DNA from 2 places in the Amycolatopsis roodepoortensis genome. Region 1 is predicted to be linked to the other one. Evidence: predicted binding sites of a transcription regulator. Region 1 holds the regulator's gene; the other holds the start of a gene.
What was found. The regulator HspR, encoded in region 1, represses chaperone genes until heat shock. The targets are predictions, from matches to a motif close to ANNTTGAGTNNNNNNNACTCAANNT.
Positions count from the first base shown of each region.

Region 2: a site for HspR is predicted at 1,691-1,715, ahead of lon (endopeptidase La). Genes of this name have one in related genera too.

Region 1 covers NZ_CP102415.1:5,151,241-5,154,645, reverse strand. Annotated here, with positions in the region: gene dnaJ (molecular chaperone DnaJ) at 1-1,171, shown strand, start outside; gene NQK81_RS24525 (heat shock protein transcriptional repressor HspR) at 1,177-1,605, shown strand; gene NQK81_RS24520 (DUF305 domain-containing protein) at 1,890-2,486, opposite strand; gene NQK81_RS24515 (lytic polysaccharide monooxygenase) at 2,483-3,235, opposite strand; gene NQK81_RS24510 (globin domain-containing protein) at 3,396-3,405, opposite strand, start outside.
Region 2 covers NZ_CP102415.1:4,217,945-4,221,349, reverse strand. Annotated here, with positions in the region: gene lon (endopeptidase La) at 1-1,674, opposite strand, end outside; gene NQK81_RS19785 (SAM-dependent methyltransferase) at 1,842-2,690, opposite strand; gene NQK81_RS19780 (GNAT family N-acetyltransferase) at 2,710-3,405, opposite strand, start outside.

The DNA of each region.
Region 1 (3,405 bases):
GAGTGCACGGGAATGGATCGGTAAGGACTTCTACCGTGAGCTGGGCGTCTCCTCCGACGCCACCGCGGACGAGATCAAGAAGGCCTACCGCAAGCTGGCCAAGGAGAACCACCCCGACGCCAACGCGGGCAACGTGGAGGCCGAGAAGAAGTTCAAGGCGGTCTCCGAAGCGTACGGCGTTCTTTCCGACGCGTCCAAGCGCAAGGAGTACGACGAGGCCCGCCGCCTCTTCGGCTCCGGCGGTCCCGGCGGCTTCGGCTTCCCGGGGGCCGGCGGTGGCGGCGGATTCGACGTCGGCGACATCTTCGGCCAGGCGGGTCAGCAGCAGGGCGGGTTCGGCGGTCTCGGTGACATCCTCGGCGGGCTCTTCGGCCGCCGAGGCGCCGCCGCCGGTGCCACCGCGAACCGGCCGCAGCGCGGCTCGGACGTGGAGACCGACGTCCGGATCGACTTCGCCGAGGCGGTCAAGGGCGCGACCCTGCCGCTGCGGCTGTCGAGCCCGGCGACCTGTTCCACCTGCGGCGGGAACGGTGCGAAGCCGGGGACCTCCCCGAGGACGTGCGCGACCTGCCAGGGCAGCGGGCTGGTCAGCCGGAGCCAGGGCGCGTTCGCGTTCTCGGAGCCGTGCCGTGACTGCCGCGGCCGCGGCACGATCATCGACGATCCCTGCCCGGAATGCGCGGGCGAGGGCATCAGCACCCGCACCCGCACGCTGACCGTGCGGATCCCGCCGGGCGTCGCCGACGACCAGCGGATCCGGCTGGCTGGTCAGGGCGAGCCGGGCCGTGGCGGCGCGCAGCCGGGCGATCTGTACGTCCGCGTGCACGTCGCTCCGCACGCGGTGTTCGGGCGCAAGGATCTCGACCTGACGATCACCGTGCCGGTGTCCTTCTCGGAACTGGCCCTCGGCGGCACGATCACCGTGCCGACGCTGGAGGGCAAGGTCTCACTGAAGGTGCCGCAGGGCACGGCGAGCGGCCGCGTGCTCCGGGTGCGCGGCAAGGGGATCGCGAAACGCGACGGCTCGCAGGGCGATCTGCTGGTCACCCTGCAGGCGGCCATCCCGGCCAAACTGGACGACAAGGCCCGTGAAGCGCTGGAGGCCTACGCGGAGGCCATGGCCGATCACGATCCGCGACCGGAGATCACCGAACTTCTCGAAGGCAGGTGAGCACGATGTTCGGCGGGCTGCCGCACGGTGCGGACGAGGACACCCCCGTGTTCGTCATTTCGGTGGCGGCGCAGCTTTCCGGCCTGCACGCGCAGACCCTGCGGTCCTACGACCGCCAGGGTCTCGTGTCGCCGGGCCGGACGTCCGGTGGTGGACGCCGTTACTCGATGCGGGACATCGCGTTGCTGCGCGAAGTGCAGCGACTGTCCCAAGAGGACGGTGTCAACCTCGCGGGCATCAAGCGGATCATCGAGCTGGAGAACCAGGTCGACGCGCTGCGCGCACGGATCGCCGAACTGACCGACGAGCTCACGGCGGCGTACGTCGCCGCCGAACAGACCGCCGCGGCCGTGCACGCCTCCTACCGCAAGGACCTCGTCCCGCTGCGGCAGCAGACGGCCCTCGTGGTCTGGAAGCCCAAGAAACGCAATTAGTCCTCTGAATGCGGGGGCGAGGCAAGGTGGCAGGTTGCGAAAGCCACTTTCGCAACCTTCAACGTTGCGAAAGTGGCTTTTGCAACGTCGGTGGCGGTGAGCGGTCGGACCTGGTGGCCGCTGCCCGAGGGGCTTGCGCTATGCAGCCGACCTGCCCCTGTTCGTGAACCTCGCGCCCGAGACGTGTCGCGAAAGCCACTTTCGCGACGTCTGATGTCCCGAAAGTGGCTTTCGCGACACAGTCGCTTTTGCCTCTCACGAACGCCTTCAGAGGACTAAACGCGTCATTGGCCGGGCACCAGGGTCCGGATCTGCTGGACCTCGCCGGTGCGCGAGTCCATGATCCGCTGGGCCAGCGCCTTCGCCTCCGGGTTCTTGCCGTCCTTCAGTTCGGTCCTCGCCAGCGCGACCCCGTTGTGCTGGTGCGCGACGAAGATGTCGGCGAAGTCGAGGCTGAACTCCGCACCATCCTTTTTGGACAGTGCTTCGAGCAGTCCCTTGTCGGTGAGCCCGTCGCCGCCGTGATGGTGGTGCGCGTGCGGATCCGCCGAGCCCGTCTCGGGTTTGCCCCAGGCCTTCAGCCAGTTCCGCATGTCGGTGGTCTCGGTCTGCTGCGTCGCCTCGATGGCGGCCGCGAGATTCGTCAGCTCCTGCTTCTGCCCCTGCTTGGTCTTCACCAGCTTGACGATCTCCACGCCCTGGTCGTTGTGGGCGATCATCATCTGCAGGAACATCACGTCGGCGTCGTTGTACTGCGCGGACGCCGCCGCCGACTGGGGGACCGGGGAGATCGGGGCGCCGGCGTTGGTCGGTGAGCCGTCGCCGGACCCGCAGCCCGCGAGGGCCACGAGACCGGCGACGAGAACGAGGGCCAGCTTCACTGGCGCGTCCACAGCGCGGGCGTGTTCGGCGGTTCCCAGCCTTGGATCGCCGTATGCGCCATCTGGCACCGGTAGGTGGCGCCGCCGTAGGTCACCGTGCTGCCGACCGTGTAGGACGTCCCGGCCGCCCAGGTGCCGCCGGCGGGCGGGTTGGTGGTGCTGGTGGGCGGGTTCGACGTGGTCGGCGGGTTGCTGGTCGTCGGCGGGTTCGACGTCGTGGGCGGGTTGCCGCCGCCGATCTGCAGGTCGATGCAGCTGTAGAAGGCCATCGGTGTGTCCGCGATGTTCCAGATGGCGAGCACCTTCTGGCGACCGCTGAAGCCGGCCAGGCTCACCGTGTGCGACGTCGGGTCCTTCGGCGCGGAGTTGTTCCCGCTGATGTCGGCGATCTTGGTGCCGCCGATGTAGTACTCGTAGTTCGTGGTCCGGTGGTAGGCGGTGAACTTCCAGTTGAAGGTCACGCTGTTGCCGACCGACGCGGCGGGCCACGGCTTCGATTCGTCGTTGAGCTCGGCGAATCCGGGAAGGCCGCCGTTGCAGCTGCGGAGCCCCTTCGGACCTTCGACGCTCTGCGGTTCGTAGACGATCGCGCCGCAGCCGGAGACCTTGCCCTGGGCGCAGTTCGCCTGGCGGCTTGGCGGGGACAGCACGTAGCCGTGGGCGCTGGCCACCTGGGGGATGGCGACGATGGCGATCGGGGCGAGGATCGCACCGGCGGCGGCTGCCACGAGCTTGCGTTTGACGGTCATGCCGGCTCCTGGGGGATGGAACGACGGTGTTCCCGTGAGGGGGAGCAATGTGGTCTAGACCATAAATCCGCCGGTGACCGCGGTCAATGATTCACTGACCTACTGCTGCGTCGAGCCCAGGTGGAACAGCCGATCGGCCTAATACGAACGGCGCACCGGCTCAGTCCAGG
Region 2 (3,405 bases), 930 kb from region 1:
GATCGTCCGGTTCGCGTTGCGCACCCCGGCTTCCCGCGTGTACTCGGCGGCGATGCGGCTGAACGCGCCGTCGGTCAGCGTGACGTCGTCCTTGCCGAGCCCGGCGCGCTCCAGCTCGCGGGGGAGCAGGTGGTCGCGGGCGATGGTGACCTTCTCGTGCTCGGTGTAGCCGTCGAGGGTGACCAGCTCCATCCGGTCCAGCAGCGGGCCGGGGATGGTCTCGAGCGCGTTCGCCGTCGCCAGGAACACGACGTCGGACAGGTCGAGCTCGACCTCGAGGTAGTGGTCGCGGAAAGTGTGGTTCTGTTCCGGGTCCAGCACCTCCAGCAGCGCGGCCGTCGGGTCGCCGCGGTAGTCGGCGCCGACCTTGTCGATCTCGTCGAGCAGCACGACCGGGTTCATCGAGCCCGCTTCCTTGATGGCTCGGACGATCCGGCCGGGCAGCGCGCCGACGTACGTGCGGCGGTGACCACGGATCTCGGCCTCGTCGCGGATGCCGCCGAGCGCCACGCGGACGAACTTGCGGCCCATCGCCTTCGCCACGGACTCGCCGAGCGACGTCTTGCCGACCCCGGGAGGGCCGGCGAGCGCCAGCACCGCGCCCGAACGACGGCCGCCGACCGGGCCGAGCCCGGACTCCGCGCGACGCTTGCGCACGGCCAGGTACTCGATGATGCGTTCCTTCACGTCGTCGAGACCGGCGTGGTCGGCGTCGAGGATGTCACGCGCGGCGGCGATGTCGTGGACGTCGGTGGTGCGCTCGTTCCACGGCAGTTCGAGGACGGTGTCCAGCCACGTGCGGATCCAGCCGCCCTCGGGGGACTGGTCGGAGGTCCGCTCCAGTTTGTCCACTTCGGACAGTGCGGCCTTCTTGACCGCGTCCGGCAGTTCGGCGGCCTCGACGCGGGCGCGGTAGTCGTCGTCGTTGGCCGTGCCGTCGAGTTCGCCCAGCTCCTTGCGGATCGCTTCGAGCTGGCGGCGCAGCAGGAACTCCTTCTGCTGCTTCTCCATGCCCTCCTGGACGTCCTTGCGGATGGTGTCGGTCACTTCGAGCTCGGCCAGCTGCTCGCGGCTCCATTCGAGCGCCTTCTCCAGCCGGGTGGAGACGTCGAGCGTGGTCAGCAGTTCGAGCTTCTGCTCGGTCTTGAGATAGGACGAGTTGCCCGCGAGGTCGGCGACCGCGGACGGGTCTTCGACCTCCTGGACGGCGTCGATCATCTGCCAGCCGCCACGCTGTTGGAGGATCGCGATGACGACGGACTTGTACTCCGACGCGAGTTTCGCGGCGTTGTCGTCGCTGGTCTCGGTGGCGACCTCGGCGTGCACCCAGCGGGCGGCGCCGGGGCCGTCGGCGATGCGGCCGACGACGGCGCGACGCGTGCCGCGCAGCAGCACCGCGGTCTTGCCGCCGGGCACGCGCCCGATGCGCTCGACGGTCGCGATGGTGCCGAGTTCGGCGTATTCGCCGTGGACGCGGGGGACGATCAGCACTTCGGCCTTGGTGGCGGCGCTGGACCGGATCCCCGGGAAGGAAGCCTGGGCAGGCGTGTTGGCCTGGGCGGACTCCACCGCGGCGCGCGTCTCCGTGTCGGCGAGGTCGAGCGGGACGATCATGCCCGGCAGCACGACGTCGTCATCGAGCGGGAGGACGGGCAGGAGGCGGTTGTCGGTCATCTGTGCACTCCTCGGTTAGTTGAGTCTGTCTAGCTCAACTCTCCGATCGACCCGTTTGTTTCCTCCGCGCGTTCGCCGTCAGCGATCACCCTCCCCTCCGACCTCAAACGCCCAACACGTCGCGTTTAGCGGGCTAAACGCGACGCGTTGCGGCGATAGGTCGGATGTCAGGGGTGGACGGCGACCCCGCACCACGCGAACGGCCGGGCACCTTCCTCGTCCCGCCGCAGCTCCCGCACCGGTCGCCAGTCGGGCAGGTGGACGACGCCGGGCTCCAGCAGCGGCCAGTCCCCGAAGAGCGGCTCGATCTCTTCGCGGTCCCGCATCCACACCGGATTGCTCGTCTTCCGGTACTGCTCGACCATCCAGTGCAGCCCGTCCGCGTCCTCGCCCGTCTGGCCGCCGAAGCTCATATGCGACAACCCCAGCCAGCTGCCCGGCGCCAGCGCGTTCCGGTACGCCGCGACCAGCGCGGGCGGATCGTCGTGCGGTCCGGCGAAATGCAGGACGGCCATCATCATCAGGCACACCGGCTGGTCGAAATCGATCAGCCGCAGCGTCTCCGGATGCCGCAGGACGTCCTTCGGCCGCCGCATGTCCGCCTGGATGATCCCGGCCCACTCGGTCGCCTCGTGCCGTTCGAGGATCAGCTCCGCGTGCGCCACCGCCACCGGCTCGTAGTCGACGTACACGACCTTCGCCGTATCGCCCGGCTCCAGTTCCTCCTGGACGATCTCGTGCACGTTCCCGGCGGTCGGGACACCGGAGCCCAGATCGATGAACTGCCGGATCCCGGCGTCCAGCGCCGCGCGCACGACCCGGTTCATGAACTCGCGGTTGTGCCGCGCGCCTGGTTTGACCCATCGCCACTGCTTCTCCAGCGCCCGGGCGAACTCACGGTCGACCGCCCAGTTGTGGGTCCCGCCGAGGAACCAGTCGTAGATCCTCGCCGCGGACGGCTTCTCGGTGTCGACCCCGGTCGGCGCCACCGGGGCCGCGTCCTCGTCCTTCTTCACGAAAACGAGCCTATCGGGATCAGGGCACCGCCGGTCGCCGCTGCCAGTACGTCCAGAGCGGCCGGTAGCCCTGCGCGTACCAGAACGGCGTCGAGCGCGGGTTGGCCAGCGCGTGGTGCAGCAGCACGGCTTCGGTGCCGCATTCGTCGAAGACCTGGTGCGCGTGCGCGGCGAGCGCCGTCCCCACCCCGCTCGACCGCGCCGGTTCGGCCACCGCCAGCGAAGACAGGTAGCCGACGCGCTCGGCCGCGACCCGGCCGTCGATCCACCCCGTCTCGCCGGGGAACTGCACCCGGACCATGCCCAGCGGCCGTCCGTACAGTTCGGCGATCCACAACGTCGGATTTTCGCGGCCGACGTGTTTCGACAGCTCCGCCCTGATCGTTTCCTCCGCGCCCTCGCGCAAAGTGACAGAACCGAACTGCGCGTCATAGCGCTGCAATTCCAGTTCGAGTCCGACGGCGGTTTCGAGATCATCCGCTTCGGCGGGCCGGATGTGCACCCCGGGCGTGGCGGGCGGCCCCGTCGCGGCGAGCCGGTCGGCCGGGCGGACCGCGATCACCAGCACCGGCGCGAAGCCGCGGCGCAGCAATTCGGCCGAGCCGGGGGAGTCCCGGCTCGGCCGCACGACGGTCGCCGCGGTCTCGACATCCCCAGGTGGGGCCACGGTCTTCAGATGTTCATCCCATCGGGTGAGTAATGCGTCAAGGGCCGC